Regions from separate parts of the Cohnella hashimotonis genome, predicted to be linked through region 1. Evidence: riboswitches for the same ligand, from Rfam matches in the RefSeq annotation. Region 1 holds a riboswitch; each other region holds the start of a gene.
What was found. Region 1 has a riboswitch for cyclic di-AMP ahead of KB449_RS05925 (hypothetical protein). Riboswitches for the same ligand answer to the same signal wherever they lie in the genome.
Positions count from the first base shown of each region.

Region 2: it holds a riboswitch for cyclic di-AMP, as region 1 does, so the genes downstream of both, KB449_RS35260 (KamA family radical SAM protein) here and KB449_RS05925 (hypothetical protein) in region 1, are expected to answer to the same signal.
Region 3: it holds a riboswitch for cyclic di-AMP, as region 1 does, so the genes downstream of both, KB449_RS05185 (TrkH family potassium uptake protein) here and KB449_RS05925 (hypothetical protein) in region 1, are expected to answer to the same signal.

Region 1 covers NZ_JAGRPV010000001.1:1,540,396-1,546,634, forward strand. The annotation lists gene KB449_RS05910 (hypothetical protein) at 517-927, opposite strand; gene KB449_RS05915 (response regulator) at 1,157-1,861, opposite strand; gene KB449_RS05920 (ATP-binding protein) at 1,848-3,440, opposite strand; cyclic di-AMP (ydaO/yuaA leader) riboswitch at 3,788-3,951, shown strand; gene KB449_RS05925 (hypothetical protein) at 4,063-4,470, shown strand; gene kdpF (K(+)-transporting ATPase subunit F) at 4,600-4,677, shown strand; gene kdpA (potassium-transporting ATPase subunit KdpA) at 4,721-6,239, shown strand, end outside.
Region 2 covers NZ_JAGRPV010000002.1:161,289-167,527, reverse strand. The annotation lists gene KB449_RS35285 (hypothetical protein) at 1-744, opposite strand, end outside; gene KB449_RS35280 (DUF4247 domain-containing protein) at 872-1,651, opposite strand; gene KB449_RS35275 (DUF4178 domain-containing protein) at 1,648-2,163, opposite strand; gene KB449_RS35270 (DUF350 domain-containing protein) at 2,188-2,592, opposite strand; gene KB449_RS35265 (PspA/IM30 family protein) at 2,762-3,430, opposite strand; gene KB449_RS35260 (KamA family radical SAM protein) at 3,605-4,681, opposite strand; cyclic di-AMP (ydaO/yuaA leader) riboswitch at 4,845-4,990, opposite strand; gene KB449_RS35255 (serine hydroxymethyltransferase) at 5,098-6,239, opposite strand, start outside.
Region 3 covers NZ_JAGRPV010000001.1:1,326,890-1,333,128, forward strand. The annotation lists gene KB449_RS05180 (CPBP family intramembrane glutamic endopeptidase) at 1-717, opposite strand, end outside; cyclic di-AMP (ydaO/yuaA leader) riboswitch at 991-1,138, shown strand; gene KB449_RS05185 (TrkH family potassium uptake protein) at 1,219-2,562, shown strand; gene KB449_RS05190 (TrkH family potassium uptake protein) at 2,600-3,931, shown strand; gene KB449_RS05195 (potassium channel family protein) at 3,950-4,612, shown strand; gene KB449_RS05200 (polysaccharide deacetylase family protein) at 4,693-5,532, shown strand; gene KB449_RS05205 (3D domain-containing protein) at 5,687-6,239, opposite strand, start outside.

The sequences.
Region 1 (6,239 bases):
GGCTAGTCGAAAAAGCGGCATATGTACCGCCTCACGAGAGCGAGATAAACGGCAAAATCGCGCAGCTCCCTCAGAAACCGCCTTCCGTGACCGAAGTTACACGGAATAACCGTGCAACTCCTGTAGAGACCGCCTCCCGGATCGAAGTTACACGGAAACGCTCGTACCTCTACGCCGATAAGTGCAAATGGGCATTATTTCCTCATCGGGGACGCTCGATCCTGTGCCGATAGGCGCAAAAAGACATTATCGGAGCGTCCGCGAAGCTCGTAAAGGCAGCGATAAGCGCCAAAAGGCACGATCGTCGCCTTCGCTACCCCCGGAAAGGTACCGATAATCGAAGCAGGACACTAACGCCGGCTATTTTTTCATGTTTTATTCAAAGCTTCTGCGGCAATCCGGTTGATTGAGGGAAATAGATGCATTGTTGCTTCCGGCGGCAGACGTCGCAGCGCGAGAGACGCAATTTATGTACGATACGAATGCGCAAAATTAGCTAATGCAAAGCGCCGCACGCTAAAACAAACAAACATACTGGGACGCCCTCTCCATGAGTCTTTCCCGACGATCCGCACGAACGGGTTGTTCCATGCCGATCAACTGCTGCAGCGCGGTTCGAGCCAAATGCGAATATACGTCGTTTCCGCAACATCTCCGCTCTAGCTCCTGCGCGTCGAAAGGCTGTTTGGCAATCAGTATCTTCCGCAAGCCATTCGACCAGGTCACCCAATCGGACGGCTTATCGCAAGCTTCAAGCACCCACTCGCTCGCGACCGGTCCGGCATTCGTGGATAACAGCAAATGAATTCGATCGCAGTCGAGGTCTCTTTGAACGAAGGGTACGATGAAAAGCTCCAGCTTAAAGATGAGGACGACTGGCGATGAGCTTGCCGGAGCGGCCGGCGTTTCGATGGCTTGCACTTGCATGTTACGGTATCTCTCCCTTCGAGCCGCGACGGCTTGCCATTTATGATAGGCCGATCCGCTCGATCTGTAAAATGCAGCGATAGTGGATAGGCTTATCTTAAAGGCAAATTTTTCAGCCGCAGTAAAGCAAGGCTCGTAAAACCACTCATTTTGCGATAAATCTCGTCGTCTCTTGCATTTGCTTTGGCATTGGCATTTGTTCGGTCAGTTTCGCGAGCCAATTCCGCTATCAGTCCCGCGAACGAAAACGATAACCGACGCCCGGCTCCGTCAGTATAAACTGCGGCTGCGTCGAATCCGCCTCCAGCTTTTTGCGCAGGTGGCCGATGTACACGCGCAGGTAGTGGCTGTCGGACTCGCTATGCTGATCGCCCCACACCTGCTGCAGCAGGTGCCGCTGGGTGACGACTTTGCCGGCGCTCACGGCCAGCAGCTTGAGCAGGTCGTATTCGGTCGGCGTCAGCTTGACCCGCTCTCCGTTCAATTCGACGACGCGATGAATCAGATCGATGGTCAGCGCGCCGAACGTCAGGACCGGCTCGTTAATCGATTGAGAAGCCGCATGCCGCAGCGCCACCCGGATGCGGGCGACGAGCTCGCCCATGCTGAACGGCTTGGTCACATAATCGTCCGCCCCGCCGTCCAGCGCCACGATCTTGTCTTCCTCCCGATCCTTGGCCGTCAGCACGATAATCGGCGCCAGCGACCATTCCCGGATGCGGCTGAGCACCTCCAGGCCCGGCAGATCCGGCAGCCCGAGATCAAGCAAAATCAAATCCGGCCGAACCAGCGCCGCCTGCTGCAGCCCTTCCTCGCCGGTCGCCGCCTCGTGAATGACGAATCGGTATGCCTGTAAAGTTACGCGAAGCAGCTTGCGAATTTGCGGCTCGTCATCCACGATCAAAATTCGTGCGCCTTGCTCATTCATCGCCATCGTTCTCCGTTTCCTGTTCCTTTAACCGATCCTGCCGGTCCTGCCAGTCCCGCCGGTCCTGCCGTTCGCCGGCATCGCCCAGCGGAAGCGCGATCGTCATTACCGTGCCATGCGGCTCGTTGCGCCTTCCCGATATCGTGCCGCCGTGCAGCTCCGCGATTCCTTTGCAGATGGCGAGGCCCAAGCCCGTGCCCGTTACTTGCCTCGTGGCATCGGCACGATAAAACTTGTCGAATATCCGCCCGTATTCCTCCTCCGCAAGTCCGATCCCCTGATCGGCCACCGCAATGACCAGTGTGTCCGAGTCGAACGACACCGCGATGTCGATCTCGCTGTAATCCGGGCTGTACTTGATCGCATTGCCGACGACGTTCGCCAGCATTTGCTCCAGCAGCACTTCGTCGCCCGATACCAACGGGACGTGTTCGGGCAGCCGCACTCTAAACTTGCGATGCTCCTTGTAGTCCTGAACCTGGGCCAGCGTTACCCCGACCAGATCCTCAACGTCGCACCAGTTTCTCCGCAGCCGCAGCATGCCGCTCTCGAGCTGCACCATGCTGAGCAGATTTTTCACCAGCCGGTTCATCCGCAGCGCGCCGTCGCGAATATTGATCGACAACTCCTTCCGGTCCTCGGAGGTGAACGGCGCGTCGTCCGACGCCAGCACGGTGGCGGAGCCGATGATCGCGGCAAGCGGCGTCCGCAGCTCATGGGAAACGGAATCCAGGATCGCCGTGCGCAGACGTTCCGATTCGGCCGTCAGATGCGCGATCTTGGCTTCCTCGGCCAGCTTCGCGCGGGCGACGGCGCTAGCGGCCAGTCCGCCAAGCGCCTCGAGCATTTCTCGCTGTCCGGCAGTAAACAAGCTCTTCCGCTCCTTCAGATTAAGCGCGAGCACGCCGTATACGCGCTCCTCGGTTCGCAGCGGCAAATAGCAGCCGGGCGCGTCGCGCAGCGTATGCGAGCCATAGCCGATCGCTTCGCCGTGATCGAAGGCCAGCTTGGCGGTCGCTTTTTCCGCTTCGCCTCGTCCCCAATCGCTATCCGCGGCGGAGCGGTGGCTAAGCACCAGAGTGCCCTTTGCGTCCGGCATATAAATGGCGACCTCGCTGCCCATCGATTGCGCCGCTTGACGGGAGACGTTATCGAGCAACACGTTCACGTCGGTGATCGCGTTCATCTGCCTGCTCAGCGTATATAGCGCCGTCGTCTGCGCTTCTCTCTGCTTGGCATAAAGCAACTGCTGCTTGAGCCTTGAAGCCAGGCTGGCGGTCAGCGCGGCGACGGCCACGTAGACGGCGAACGATACCAAATAACGCAGGTCCGCCACCGAGAAGCTGAGCGTCGGCGGGACAAAAAAGAAATCCAGCGCGACGATCGCGAGTACGGCCGCATAGATCGCAGGGCGAAGACCCCACCAGACCGCGCTGACGAGGATCGGAAATAAATAGATCAGCGCAATATTCACCAGATCGAACGCGAGGCCGAGCACATGCATGACGACCGTCATGAGCGCGACCAGAAGGGTGATGCTTGCATAAGGCCGCCAGCGCGCCCATAAAGCTTGCAGGTTCCGCACGAATTTACACTTCCCGCCCGCACGAATTTCCGGACTCGTTTTCCTTAAGGTTACTGTAAACAGCGAAGAAAATAAACCGTAAAGAGGTGTAAAAATACTATAAAAATCACTCATAATCTTAATAATATTCAGTATTCGAGAGAAAACGGGAGAACAGTACCTTTTTTATTTCCATTTCTATCGATTTTAATCGAATATCCATTTAAATCCGATTTGGGTTCCTTTACAGCAAGTTCAGCCGGGCGTAAGATACGTGCAGAACGGTGCCTGGCTAGCACGGAGGCAGCGGATTGACGGTTTGATGAGGGAAGGGATTGCGAGACTGTTTTAACAAATGGCTTTCACAAAATCGTTAGACGCTGAATCCTGGAACGAGCAGGAACGGGGGAACCAATCGGGGCCATATACGGCTCCACGGGGTGAATCGCCAGGCACATGACAGTGCCCGGCGTAGGGCGGCTCTCGCGCCCGAATCCGACAGCTAACCTCGCAAGCGTATCGGAGAGGCAACACTTGTCGCGCGCGATCCAAGACGACGGTCTTGATCAGAAGCCGCGGGAAAGGTTCCTCCTTTGCCGGGCTTCTTTTTTGTTGCCTTCTTCCTACTTAGGAGGGGGAGCTTATGGAACAACGTCGTATTTTAGTGGCTGCGTCGGATGCGGCGGGGAGAGACTTCATTCGCCAGGCGCTGTACAAAAAGCTGCCTGTAGCCGCGCTTACGAACAACGGCAGAGAAGAAAAGGCGCTGCGGAAGATCGGAGTAAGCGAAGTTGTGCATGTAAATACTTCCTGTATCAACGAGAACGCCGCCGCGCCCGCATTTCCGATCGGACGGGTGTTCATTTTCGAATCCAGCCTGCCGCTGACCTGCCGGTATTTGCAATGGGCGACCGGGTGCTCGTGTCTTGCGATTACTGTCGTTACGCATGCCTGGCATCCGGAAGTCATTTACAAAAAGCTGGGCGCGAGATACGTGGTGCGTACGCAAACCGGGGAAGTCGGATTTTTGCTCAGCCGTCTGCTCGATTGATTTTAAAAAGGAGTGTATGACCTTGCTCGATATTTGGATGACGTTGACGTTACTCGCCGCCTTTGCGCTTGTCGCCGGATTCGTAATCTGGTGCGACAAATCGATCGACGATGCGGGAGGCGAGCGCGCATGACGATCGTGCTGATTTTCACCGGCCTGCTGCTGATCTACCTGGTGTACGCCTTGCTGCACCCGGAGAAATTTTAACGATACGCTTATCTGAGTCGCTTTAGCCCAAGGAGGAAAGGCCATGGATCTCTTGCAAATCGTCATCGTCATCGGCATTCTCGTGCTGATCGCCAAGCCGCTCGGAAATTATGTTTTCCACGTCTTCTCCAACGCTCCCAATCGGACCGACGGACTGTTCGGCTGGGCCGAGAAGCCGATCTTCGCGATACTCGGACTTAAAGTCCGTCCGGGGATGAGCTGGAAGCGGTACGCGCTCAGCTTCGTCGCGACCAACTTCGTGCTCGTGGCGGTCAGCTACATTCTGCTGCGGATACAAAGCGGACTGCCTTTCAATCCGAACGGCATCGGCAACATGGAGCCGACGCTGGTCCTCAATACGGTCATCAGCTTCATTACGAATACGAACCTGCAGCATTACAGCGGCGAGACGGGCTTAAGCTACTTTTCGCAGATGGCGGTCATCATGATGATGATGTTCACGTCCGCGGCGACCGGGTTCTCGGTGGCGGTGGCTTTTGTCAGAGGCATTACGAGCAAAGGAAGGACGCTGGGCAACTTCTTCGAGGACTTCGTCAAATCGCACACCCGGATTTTTTTCCCGCTTGCCATTCTCGTAACGCTCGTATTGGTGGCGCTGCAGGTGCCGCAAACGCTGGATCCGACGCTGTCGGTGACGACGCTGCAGGGCGCCGCGCAGCAGATCGCTATCGGACCGGTCGCCTCGCTGGAAGCGATCAAGCATCTGGGCACGAACGGCGGCGGCTTTTTCGGCGCGAACTCGGCGCATCCGTTCGAGAATCCAAGCGCGTTGACCAACGTGATCGAGATTCTGTCGATGTGGGCATTGCCCGCGGCGCTGCCCTTCACGTATGGCCGATTTGCGAAGAGCCGCAAGCACGGCTGGGTTATTTTCTCGGCGATGATGGCGCTGTTCCTCGTGTTTCTGACGGTCGCCTACACGGCGGAGAAGAGCGGCAATCCCGCGCTGGAAGCGCTCGGCATCGACGCTTCGCAGGGCAGCATGGAAGGGAAGGAAGTTCGCTTCGGCATCGCTCAGTCCGCGCTGTTCACGACGGTGACGACGGCGGCGACGACGGGCACGGTCAACAATATGCACGATACGCTGACTCCGCTAGGCGGTCTGGTGCCGCTCGCCGAGATGATGCTGAACGTCGTATTCGGCGGCAAAGGCGTCGGCCTCGTCAACATGCTGATGTACGCGATGCTCGCCGTGTTCATCTGCGGCCTCATGGTCGGCCGGACGCCGGAGTTCCTCGGACGCAAGATCGAGCCGCGCGAGATGAAGCTGATCGCGGTCGCGATACTGGCCCATCCGTTCATCATCTTGGCGCCGACGGCGATCGCCTTCCTGACCGATCTGGGCAAGGGATCGATATCGAATCCCGGTTTTCACGGCATCTCGCAGGTGCTGTACGAATATACGTCTTCTGCCGCCAACAACGGCTCAGGCTTTGAAGGCTTGGCGGACAATACGCCGTTCTGGAATGTTACGACCGGCCTCGTCATGTTTTTCGGACGCTACGTTTCGATGATCGCGCTGCTGGCCGTCGCCGGTTCGA
Region 2 (6,239 bases), on a different contig from region 1:
CTTTACCACCTTTGCGTTCAGCAAGTAACGATACTTGCGTTTGTGATCCATATTCATGGGCACGATCAATCCTTTTCTCATTAACGATGCAATGTGTCTCGATATCGTATTGCGGTGCAAGCCCAATTCTGTCCTTAATTCGTACGGCTCTAATGGCGCCGAAGAACGGTGCGCATAATCAAGTATTCGCCTTTCGAGAATTGTAAGCGCTACGTTATCTTCAGAATCAACCCTCGTTTTCCCCAACATCTGCTGCAGAACCTGCTGACACTGCCTAGGTTTGTCGCGAATGGACAGAAAGGCGAGTCGGATCACGGACCATCCGTCGATGACGAGGTGATTTTGGCGCATGAGTTCGTCTTCGTACTCTGCAGGCGAGGCATTCAGGCGATGCGACGCGCGGCCGTCTATTTCGATGGCCAAGCGATATGCGTTGGTGAAGAAAACGAAGTCGATGTAACGGAATCCATCCTTGTAGTCCTTCACCTCGTATTCAGGAATCAATCCCTTTAGGCTGCCGAAAGCGGGAAACCAAGTGAAGCGCAAAAAGTACATGGAAGCATACGTCAAGCCGGACCTCAGCCGCTGAAGCCTGGCACCTTTGGCTGCCCTGATTGTCGCTGCCCACCAAGTAGCGAATGCTTTTTCGAACTGACGGTTGACCTCCGGATCGCCTTGCACGTAGGAAGGATCGGACTTGAAGCGCTCCAAGCTAAAAGCTATCTCTTCACTGCCGAAATTCATCTTTTCTCATCTCCCCATCACGCCGAATAAAAACAAAAACGCCGCCCGCTCCCATCATCCGAAATGAGGGAACAAGCGGCGCGTGCTTCACGCCGATATGGTTTTTGTTAATTTCCGGTCAAGGCCGTCATCGTCGCCTGATCCTCCCCGAGCCGCCGAAGCTCGTTCGCGGCTTCGTCGTCTTGCGAGGCTTGAAGCTTGAGCCGGATTTGCCCTTGGAGCCGCTCGTGCCGTCGCGTGTGATGCTGCCCGTCGTCGGCTTCTTTTTGCCGAACAGTCCGTCAGACCCTACGCTGCTGCCGGAGTCGGACTTGCTGCCCCGCTTGAAGATCGAGCCCTTCTTGTCCACCGTGAGCGGCGGCGCGACCTTCTGATCGCTCACCGTCGGCGTCCGGTAAGAGCCGGTGGTCGGCGGATACGACTTCTGGTTGCCGTAGCCGCGGTAGTCGCCGTAATAACCGCCCCGCGACGAATCGAACAGATTGCCGATCAAGCTCGCGAGCAGGTAGCCTTCCAGGAAAGAGGGGCTGTAGTTCTGCCGCACATATTCCTTGGAGTCGACCTCGATGAGGCTGTCCTCCGGCTTGTTCGGATCTTTTTGCACGTGAATGATCTGATCCGAATAGACGAGAAACATATGCTCGGGATCGTCCTTGGACACCTGCTCGGGCTTCTTCTTGGCCTCCAGCGCGGTCGCGACCTCCTGAACCGTCTCGCCCGCCGCCCTGTAGACATACGAGGTCTGGCTGCCGCTGCCGCTGACCGATTCAAGCGGATACGTTTCCTTAACGTTAAGGCTCGACCCGCACGCGGACAGCAGCGTTACGACGAGAGCCAGCATGACGGTCAGGTGAATGGAGGAACGCAGCCATCCGCGACCGGATCGCCGGCGCGCCGGCCGGCTCATCGTCCGCTTCCTCTCAGCCACTCCACGTCTCCCGGCAGCACGCTCTCGCCTTCATACAGCATGAAGCGCCCGTCCTGCCATTCGATCCGCAGCAGCTTGCGCCCGTCGGATTGAAAACGCCATACGTAAAGCTCGCCTCCAGCCGAGGTAAAAGGCGTGCTGCCCGCCTCGACGATCCGCGTGCTATATTGATCTTCCAGATGATAATCGACACCGTCCAGCTCGATATGCGCCGGGACCTCGTCCATCGAATCGAGACGCCCGTCAATCGTGCTGAACAAGGAATACGCCGTATCGAGCCGCTGTTCGATGTTCAAATAGCGAACGTCCGCGCCGTCCCGAAGCGTCAGCCACACCTCGTTGCGAGCCGTCGGCTTGATGCGCCCGGTCACCTGGTAGGTGACCAGCGACACCTCGCATACATCTCCGGGCCCCATCGTCAGCACGCTGCGCTCCTGAGGTAGCGGCTCGGCTTTTTTTAAAATATTTTTAACCCGCTTGAACAAGCTCATCTCTTGTCCTCCTCTCCCGCAGCCCTACAGGCACGAGCCGATGATCATCGCACCGACCAGATGCAGGGAGCCCGCGATCAGACCATGCCCTACGATGCCGTCCCGCACGCCCTCGTCCAAGCGCAAATCGCCAATCCGTCTGAACGCGAATTCGACGATCCACTCCAGCACGAAGAGGATGACGAACGATATGAAGGAGACGAGCAGCGCTTCGCCCAAATCGTCGGACGTCACGATCGAGCGGGACAGGATGTAACCCTGTGCGACGAGCTTCAACACAAACCGAACGGTGACTGCCGTATTGCCCCGCTTCATCTCGGCCATATCCTTGTACTTGGTAAAATAAGCGTCGATGCCCATAAGAATGAACAGGAGCACCGCGCCCGCCGCCGTCCACAGCAGCGTGCCGACCACGTTTTCAATCGTCAATGTTAACGCCTCTCCTCCCGCGGTTAAAAACCGGGCGGTTCCGCATCGACTTGCGGGAACGAGCCGCCCGAAGCGCTCCGTTTCGGACGCGCCATAACATACTTTCCTTATTTTAGCTTAGATGGGCGTTTGAAAAAAGGACCCCGCGGGGGAGTCCTCTTGGATCGCCTTAGCTCTCGTACTTTTTCATCAGGGCCGCCAGTTCGTCCTCGACGGCTTTGTCCTTGCCGAGCGCCGCGAACTCGTCGTCCAGCGACTTGCCCTTGGACTGGCTGAGCTCCTCGGTCGCCTCGGCGTGCGCTTCCATCTGCCGGACCTTCTCTTCCATCCGGCTGAGGCCGGACATCGCCGTGTCGGTCCCGAAGCCTGCCATCGCCTTGTTGATGCCGGCTTGCGCCTTGGCTGCGTTCGCACGGGCGACAAGCGTCTCGCGCCGGTTTTTGAGGTCGGTGAACTGCTTGCGCATCTCGTCGAGCTTCAGACGCAGATTGTCTGCCGCCTGCTTGTTCTGCTCATAGCTCGCCTTGTACTCGGCAACCTTGGTCTCCGCAGCCTTCTTTTCCTCGAGCGCGCGGCGCGCGAGGTCGATATTTTTCGCCTGCGCCGCGATGTTCGCCTGCTCCTCGCGCTTGGCGACGAGCGCAGCCTGTTCCTCGTAGAGCTGCTTGAATCGTTTCTCGATCGCGATCTGGGCGGCGACCGCCTTTTCCGCGTCCTCGAGATCCTCCGCCATGTCGCGCAAATATTGATCGGTCATTTTGACCGGGTCTTCCGCCTTTTCGATCAGGGCATATACGTTAGACAGCGTGAGATCGCGCAATCGTTTAAAAATAGACATTTACACGAATCCTCCTCTTGTCCGCTCGTTCGCGGCTATGTATTGTAGTACGCGGGATACAGGCCGACCGTTTCAACATTTCCCCGAAGACGCCCAAGTATCCGCCAAAATAAATATACATCCGGTCCGCCTCGGAAGGCAAAGCCGGATGTATGGCACGAAAAGCGCGAAGGATCAATCTCCGATCTGATAAGGCCGCTTCACATAAGAAGTGCGGAGCCCGTAATCCTCGGAGTCCGTCCAATCGATCGTCAGCGACCCGATCCTGGATTCGCTGCCCGGCAGATCGGTTAGCCACAGCGCGTCGTCAGGGCAGTCCGCCGTGATGAACTTGCCCGCGTCGTCGTCTGGAGAAGCGTGGAACTTGAGATAGGCCTTGCCGCCCTCGACGGCCAGCACTTCGATGAAGCCTGCATCGTGGTTGACCGCAAGGCGCGCCCGCCGCCCGAGTCCCGCAGTCGTCAGCTTGGCTTCCTCGACGAGACGGTAGGCTCTGGACAGCGACACGGCGAACTCGCCGCTCTCCTCCCTCGGACGGTCGACGAAAAAGTAATACGGGGTCACGCCGGCCAGCTCGAGGCGCTCCAGCAGCTCGCCCAGCAGCTCCGGCGCGTCGTTGATCCCGCCCAGGATCGGCGTCCGGTTTACGATGACGGCTCCGGCGTCGCCGAGCGAGCGAAACGCACGGATCGCTTGTTCCGTCATCTCACGCGGATGATGAATATGCGCCATCAAATAGAGCGGCTTGGAAGGCGTTGAAAATTCGCGGATAAGGCGCAGCAAGCCTAAGTCGTCCGTTATGCGCATCGGCTCCATGACCGGCATACGCGTGCTGAGCCTGATAATTCCGACATGCGGGATGGCCCGCAGGCTTTGGATGAGCTTGCGCAGCTTAGGCGTGGGCAGACTGAAGCAATCGCCGCCCGCCAGGATCACCTGCCGGATCTCCGGATGGGCAGCTACATATTCGAGCGCAGGCGACACGCCCTCCTCCGCCTCCGTCTCGGGAAGCATCAGAAACGCGGACGTCCGAAACTTGTGACGGTAACCCTGAGCCAAATATTCGGCTTCTTCGTCCGAGGCACCCCAGATCCCTTTGCCGCCGGCCGCCGGCAGAGACGGAGACAGCAGCTTGCGAAGCGGATCGTTGGCATCGCCCCAGTCGATGAGGCTATGATAATACGACGTATTCGTGGTCGTGCAGAAAGGAGCGGCAGCGTCTTGGTCCATGTTTCTAGCGAATTCAGGCATGGCCAACGTAAATTCCTCCTTCTCCCGGTCTAAAGTCGACACGCCTCGAAGGACAGAAAAGACCCTTCTGCAGCAGGCGCGCGCAATACGCTTAGCCAGACAGAGGGGTCTTGTAGAGACGCCAAAAGACCCGGCGAGGGTCATTCAAGCTTCAATAAATTAGATGTGACCCATCCACTGCCTACGAGGTTAGCTGACGGACTCGGATAAGATGGTACCCTATGAAGCCTGCAATGGCTTCAATTCGCCCCATAAAGACTTGGTTCCCCCGTTTCCCGGCCGATACCGGGAATTAAGCGTACACTTAGTTTATACTGAATGCTCCGAATCGTCAAACAAACGGCGCCCATTTCGGCCTCGAAAGGTCAAAAATGGGCGCCTGTACCTGTTTTTAGGATACGCTGACGAGACTGGTCTTAGTATTCAAGACCTTGATACAGCGGATATTGCGAGGCGAGCTCGCGAACCAGCTTGCGCGCCTCATCCAGCTTGGTCTCGTCCTTGGCGTTCTTAAGCGTGATCGCGATCGCCTGGCCGATCTTTTTCATCGCCGCGGCGTCCATGCCGCGCGAAGTTACGGCCGGCGTTCCGATGCGGATGCCGCTCGTGATGAACGGGCTCGTCGGATCGAACGGAATCGCGTTCTTGTTGACGGTGATGCCCACGGAGTCGAGCAAGTGCTCGGCATCCTTGCCCGTGATGTTCAGGCTGCGGGTGTCCACGAGCATCAGGTGGTTGTCCGTGCCGCCGGAGACCAGGTTGATGCCTTCTGCAGTCAGCGACTCCGCAAGCGCCTTGGCGTTGGTCACGACGTTAGCCGCGTAGTCCTTGAAGGACGGCTGCAGCGCTTCTCCGAGCGCAACGGCTTTGGCCGCGATCGTGTGCATAAGCGGACCGCCTTGCGTGCCGGGGAATACCGCCTTGTCGATCGCCGCCGCCCAAGGCTTGGTGCACAGGATCAGGCCGCCGCGCGGGCCGCGCAGCGTCTTGTGCGTCGTCGTCGTGACGAAGTGCGCGTGCGGCACCGGGCTCGGGTGCTGGCCGCCTGCCACGAGGCCGGCGATATGCGCCATGTCGACCATGAACAGCGCGCCCACGTCGCGAGCGATCTGGCCGAGCACTTCAAAGTCGATGATGCGCGGATACGCGCTCGCGCCGGCGACGATCATACGCGGACGGTGCTTGAACGCGGCTTTGCGGACTTCGTCGTAGTTGATCGTGAAGGTCTGCTCGTCGACGCCGTAAGCGACGAAGTTATACAGCAGGCCGGAAGCGTTAACCGGGCTACCGTGCGTCAGGTGGCCGCCGTGCGCGAGGTTCATGCCGAGCACGGTGTCGCCCGGTTGCAACGTCGCCAGGTAGACGGCGAGGTTCGCCTGCGCGCCGGAGTGCGGCTGCACGTTGGCATGGTCGGCGCCGAACAGTTCCTTGGCGCGGTTGCGGGCGATCTCTTCGGGAATGTCGACGTACTCGCAGCCGCCGTAGAACCGCTTGCCCGGGTAGCCTTCCGCATATTTATTCGTGAGCACGGTACCCATCGCTTCGAGGACGGCTTCGC
Region 3 (6,239 bases), 210 kb from region 1:
GAACATGACGATCTGCGGCAGCAGGAAGCCGGTCATGGACAGCTTGTCGGCGATTTTGCGCTGCTTCGCAATTTCGTCCGCGAATGCCTGGGGCAGCGCGTACCGGTAAGTAAGCACCTTGTCGGGCTTTACGAGCAGCTGCACATGCGCATCCGACAAGCCGGTCTTGCGGCTCTGCAGAACGACCGACCCGCCCGGCGTCAGGCTGCCGGTGGGCTCCCAGGCCGAGGCGTCGTAGTCCGGCTGCGTCTTCAGCCACGCGATCGCTTCGGCTGTCCGCGCGTCAACGTCGCCTGTGGCCGCTTTGTCCACATCGGTCATGGCATCGCCGACGCGCGCCCAGCCGACGACCTTGCCCGTCTCCATGTGGATGGAAACGCGGTCAACGCTGCCGTCGGCCGCATGGATATCGACCGCGTATACGTCCGTCGGATAGCGCGCATCCCAGTCGCGGTCGTATTCGTCGGTCAGCTTGTGCTTGGTCATATAGGCCGCCATCCGGTCGTCGCCCACATGCGTAATCGTCGCGTCGGACCCTTCGCCGAGATCCATCCCCCAGTGCTCCGCGGCGTAAGCAAGGCCGATCCGCTTCGCCTCCCCGCGGCCGATCGCTTTGGATTCGCCTTTCATAGCCGGCGCGATTGCCGGCAATACTTGCATGAACAGGAAGATAAGAAGGCCGATTCCGGCGGCGACAGCCCATTTGGATGATCTCAAATTATCCACTCCGATTCCGAATTGATCTGAAAAAGCGTATACATCCTCTATTTATCGGCAATAGCTGGCCCTTCCGCTTATTATCGATAGGAATTGAAGCCAAAACAAGAGAAAGAGCTAGAATCCCCGTAAAAAAGCTGTTACACGGCCTAATAACGTCCGTATATCCTCATACAAGGCGATTTTTCGCATTTCTGCTGTTGTGCGTACCTATCGGACAGACTATAATGCGGTGTAATGTTTTTTATGGCATCCGAACCATCGTTTCTCCATCATACTACCCAGCCGAATTTCCGCAAAGAAAACGGGGGAACCACTTAAGCTTTTCCGGGGTGAATTCTGCGCGCGTCAAGCGCCGGATAGGGCAGCCTGATCTGGCCCGAACCCGTCAGCTAACCTCGTAGGCTGCCAGACAGGATCGCCGTGCGCCAAGGCACTGGAGCTCCAGTGTCTTTTTTTGCGCGCTTTTTCAACCGTTTGCCGACATGAGGTGAATCGTACTTGCTTAAGAAAATCATCGGCTGGCTATATGCTTCCCCGCCGCGCGTGCTGACGATCGGTTTCGCCTTTATTATCGCCGTCGGCGCGCTGCTGCTCAGACTTCCGATCTCCACAGTGTCCGGCGAGCCGACGCCTTGGCTAGAAGCTTTTTTCGTCTCCAGCTCGGCTACCTGCGTGACGGGTCTAATGCGGCTTGATACGATTGGATACTTCTCCGTATTCGGCCGCTGGGTCATCCTTGTGCTCGTGCAGCTCGGCGGACTCGGCTTCATGACGATGGGCACGCTGTTCGCTTTTTTCGCCGGACGCCGCCTCTCGCTCAAGGATCGTCTCGTGCTGCAGGAAGCGATGAACCAGGGCAGCCTCGAGGGCATCGTTCGTCTCGTGAAGCGCGTCCTCATTTATGCGCTCTGCATCGAGGCGGTCGGCGCTCTGCTGTTTACCTTCCGGTTCATGCACGAGATGCATTTCAGGCAGGCGCTTTATTATGGCGTGTTCCACAGCGTTTCCTTTTTCAACAACGGCGGCTTCGATCTGTTCGGCAATTTCCGCAGCATGGCCGGGTACGTCGGTGATCCTTATATGAACATCCTTGCGATCGCGCTCGTCGTGCTCGGGGGCGTAGGCTTCGTCGTTTTATCCGACCTGGTGGAGCTGAGGACGCGACGAAAGCTGTCTTACCATTCCAAAGTCGTGCTCTGGGTATCGGCGTTTCTCATCGTGCTCGGCACTGTCACCATCCTGATCTTCGAATACACGAACGAGCTCACGTTCGGCCCGCTGTCGTTCGGAGACAAGGTGCTTGCGGCAGCGCTGCAGTCCGTATCCACCCGCTCCGCCGGCGTCAGCACCGTCGATATCGGCTCCTTGCGGGACGCGACGCAGTTTGCGATGGTGCTGCTCATGTTCGTCGGCGCCTCGCCAGGCTCCACCGGCGGCGGCATCAAGACGACTGCGTTCGCGGTGCTTGCGGCGGCTGTCTGGGCGATGCTTCGCGGCCGCACTGACGTCGTGCTGCTCGGACTGCGCGTCGAGCGGGCCAAAGTCAACCGCGCGATTACGGTTACGATGCTGTCGCTGGCGATCGTCATCACGTCCGTCATGATCCTCTCGATTACCGAGGAGCAGGCGTTTCTGGTCATACTTTTCGAAGTCATGTCCGCCTATGCGACGGTCGGATTGTCCGCCGGGATAACCGGTGACTTGTCGGCATTCGGCCAGGTTCTCATCATCGTCCTCATGTTCATCGGGCGTCTCGGCCCGCTGACGATGACGTACGCGCTGGGCTCCAAGTCCGGGCGCACGCTGTATCGCGAGGCGGAAGGCCGCATCATTATCGGGTAAACCTAGCGTGAAGGAGGAGAACGGCTTGCACAAAAAAATGTTCACATGGCTGGTTGCCTCTCCTCCGCGGACGCTGGCGCTCGGCTTCGCCTTGATCATCGGCCTGGGCTCCTTCCTGCTGCAGCTGCCCGCCGCTTCGAGCGCCGGCGTGCAGACGCGATATATAGACGCGCTTTTCACGGCGACTTCCGCCACCTGCGTCACCGGCCTGGTCGTCGTCGACACCGGCGACCACTACTCCATGTTCGGTCAGATCGTCATCCTGGCGATGATCCAGATCGGAGGTCTCGGCTTCATGTCGATGGCGACGTTGTTCGCGATCTTCCTGAAGCGGCGCATCTCGCTCAAGGAACGGCTGATCCTCCAGGAGGCGCTCAATCAGAGCAGCATCGAAGGGATCGTACGGCTCGTCCGACGCGTCGTGCTGTATGCCCTGTCGATCGAAGCGGCAGGCGCTTTGCTGTTCACGGCTTGCTTCCTTAGAGATATGAGTCCGGGAAGAGCGATATACTACGGGATCTTTCATGCGGTCTCCTTTTTCAACAACGCGGGGTTCGATCTGATGGGAAGCTTCCGCAGCCTCACTGCCTATGCGGGCGATCCTTGGGTCAATCTGATCGCGATGGCGCTCATCGTGACGGGGGGCCTGGGCTTTGTGGTGCTCTCCGACTTGACGGACCTTCGAGGCGGCCGCAGGCTGTCCCTGCATTCCAAGGTCGTCCTGACCATGTCGGGATCGCTGATTCTGTTCGGCGCCATCGTTATTCTCGCATTCGAATACTCGAATCCCGCCACGATGGGACCGTTAAAAACGGGTACTAAGATTTTATCCGCATTTACGCAGTCGGTCAGTCCCCGCACCGCCGGGATCAATACGTTGAACCTTGCGGATTTGCGGCAGGCGACGCAGTTTTTCATCATCATCCTGATGTTCATCGGCGCGTCTCCGGGCTCGACGGGCGGCGGGATCAAGACGACGACGTTCGCGGCGCTGCTCGGCGCGGTATGGGCGATCATCCGCGGGCGCGAGGATGTCGTCATGTTCCGCTACCGTCTGGCGCAAGAGCGCGTATATAAAGCGTTGACGCTTACGCTTCTTGCCTTGGCGTTGGTGCTTGCGGCGACCATGATTCTGTCCACGACGGAAGACCATCACTTCCTCATGATCCTGTTCGAGGTCGTGTCCGCCTTCGGTACCGTCGGTTTGTCGCTGGGGCTCACGTCCGATCTGACCTTGTTCGGCAAGATCGTCATCATGCTTATGATGTTCGCGGGACGGCTCGGGCCTCTCACGCTCGGATATGCGCTCGTGCCGAAGAGGGACAAGGTGCTCTATAGGGAAGCGGAAGGCAAGATCATTATCGGATAACGAAAGAGACGTGCCACCATGAAAATGAACCAATTCGTAATTATCGGCCTCGGACGGTTCGGGGCCAGCATCGGCAAGGAATTGATCGAGCTGGGATACGAGGTGCTCGGCGTCGACCGGGACGAGGAGAAGGTGCAGGAGATGAGCGGCATCCTGACCCATGCGGTCATCGCGGACGCGACGGACGAGGATACGCTGCGCTCGATCGGCGCGCGCAACTTCGACTGCGGCGTCGTCGCGATCGGAGACGACGTGCAGGCGAGCATTCTGGCGGCCATCCTGCTCAAGGAGCTGGGCGTCAAGAAGGTCGTCGCCAAGGCGGTGTCCGAGCTGCACGGGCGCGTGCTCGAGCGGATGGACGTGGACCGCGTCATCTATCCGGAGCGGGACATGGGTATCCGCGTCGCGCACCAGCTCGTGTCGCCAAACCTGCTCGACTACATCGAGCTGTCGGACAAGTATACGATCGCGGAGCTGGGCGTGCCGGCCTGCCTCGCAGGCAAGTCGATCGAGGAGACCAATCCCCGCGGCCGTTACGGCTGCAGTATCGTAGCGCTCAACAAGCCGAAGGGCATGATCGTCGCGCCGACGGCGACGGATACGCTGGCCGAAGGAGACGTCATGGTCGTCATCGGCACGAACGAGCAGATCGAGGCGTTTCAGGACGCGATCGGCCAATAAAGGCGAGAAAGGTATGATATGGGCTTCATTCGCTCACGCTAACGGCAGTGCCGCTTATGCGACGGGAGTGAATGGAGATCATGCTGCATCGTGAAAATTGGAGTCGGTGGCTGGCCGCGCTGACGGTCGGCCTGATGCTTGCCGGCACGGCGCTTGTGCCGGCGGAAGCGAGCGGCGCGGCCTCGGCAGGGTATGCGCCTGCCGTGACCGCGTCCGCATCCAAGGGGCGCAAGCCGGCATCTGCACCCGTGAGCTGGTCGGACCTGCAGCGCCGGTACAGGGGCGTATTCGTGCTGCGCGCCTCTTCGTCGGGCGGGCGGCGCGTAGCGCTGACTTTTGACGACGTGCCGGACTCGAGGTATACGCCGCTTGTGCTGAACGTGTTGAAACGCAAGCGCGTCCGCGCCACCTTCTTTGTCGTGGGGAGCCGGGCGGCCAAGCACCCCGGTCTGCTGCGAAGAATCGTGAACGAAGGCCATGCGGTGGGCAATCATACCTACTCGCATCCCGAGCTGCCTAAGCTTAGCCTGGGACAGGTCAGGCGGGAGATCGAGCGGACGGGGGCGACCATCCGGACGACGGTCGGCTTCGAGCCTGCGATGATCAGGCCGCCCTACGGCGACATCCGGCCCGCTCAGTTGGAATGGGCGAAGTCCCGGGGGTACACGGTGGTCAATTGGGACGTCGACTCGCAGGATTGGCGTCAGATTTCCGCCGGCGTCGTGCTGCGCAACGCGATCAAGGGGCTGCGCCCGGGGTCGATCGTTCTCATGCATGCGGGCGGCGGCACGGGGCAGAACTTGTTCGGCACGGTGAACGCCTTGCCGGCGCTCATCGATCAGCTCCGCGCCAGAGGCTACGAGCTGGTCACCGTGCCGGAGCTGCTGCATATTCCGGAGCGCAGGCCGAAGCGCGCTTGAAGATCTGATGGAGGCCGACGCGCAAAAAGCCGGTCTAAGAGCTGCCGGGGACGACACGCAAAAAGCCGGTTTAAGAGCTGCCGGAGGCCGATGCGCAAAAAAAGACCGCAATCGCCTTTTTGCAAAGGTGGCTGCGGTCTCGGGCGCATTCGGACTAATTTAGCACGTACAGATTGACGTATTGAATGCCGAAGCTGCTTGCCTTGTCCCGCGATCCCGGCACGAAGATATCGATGCGGTTGCCCTTGATGGCGCTCCCCGTATCGCGCGCGACGGCATACATGCCGCCGACCGGCAGTCCGTCGGCGTTGTAGCCCGTGATGTACACTTTGGTACCGAGCGGGATCACTTTGGGATCGACGGCGATCGTGCCCAGCTTCAGCGCGTTGCCGAAGTAATCGACGGGCCCCCAGGCATTTTCCTCGATGGCGGCGGAGTAGGCCGTCGCCTTCATCTGAATGGCGGTCGCGTACGACAGCGAGTCGCCCGATGTTGTCTTGACGATCTTGGCGGATTGCAGGACGGCGGCGGATTGGACCGACTTGGCGGTCACGGCCGCGGTCGTCGGTGCCGGGATCGAGAGCTTCAGGCCGGCGTATATGTTTTTTGGATCGACGTTCGTATTGAAGCTCATCAGCTTTTCCAGCGGCACGTCGAACTTTTTGGACAGCGACCAGAACGTGTCGGCATCCGTGGCCGTATAGGCC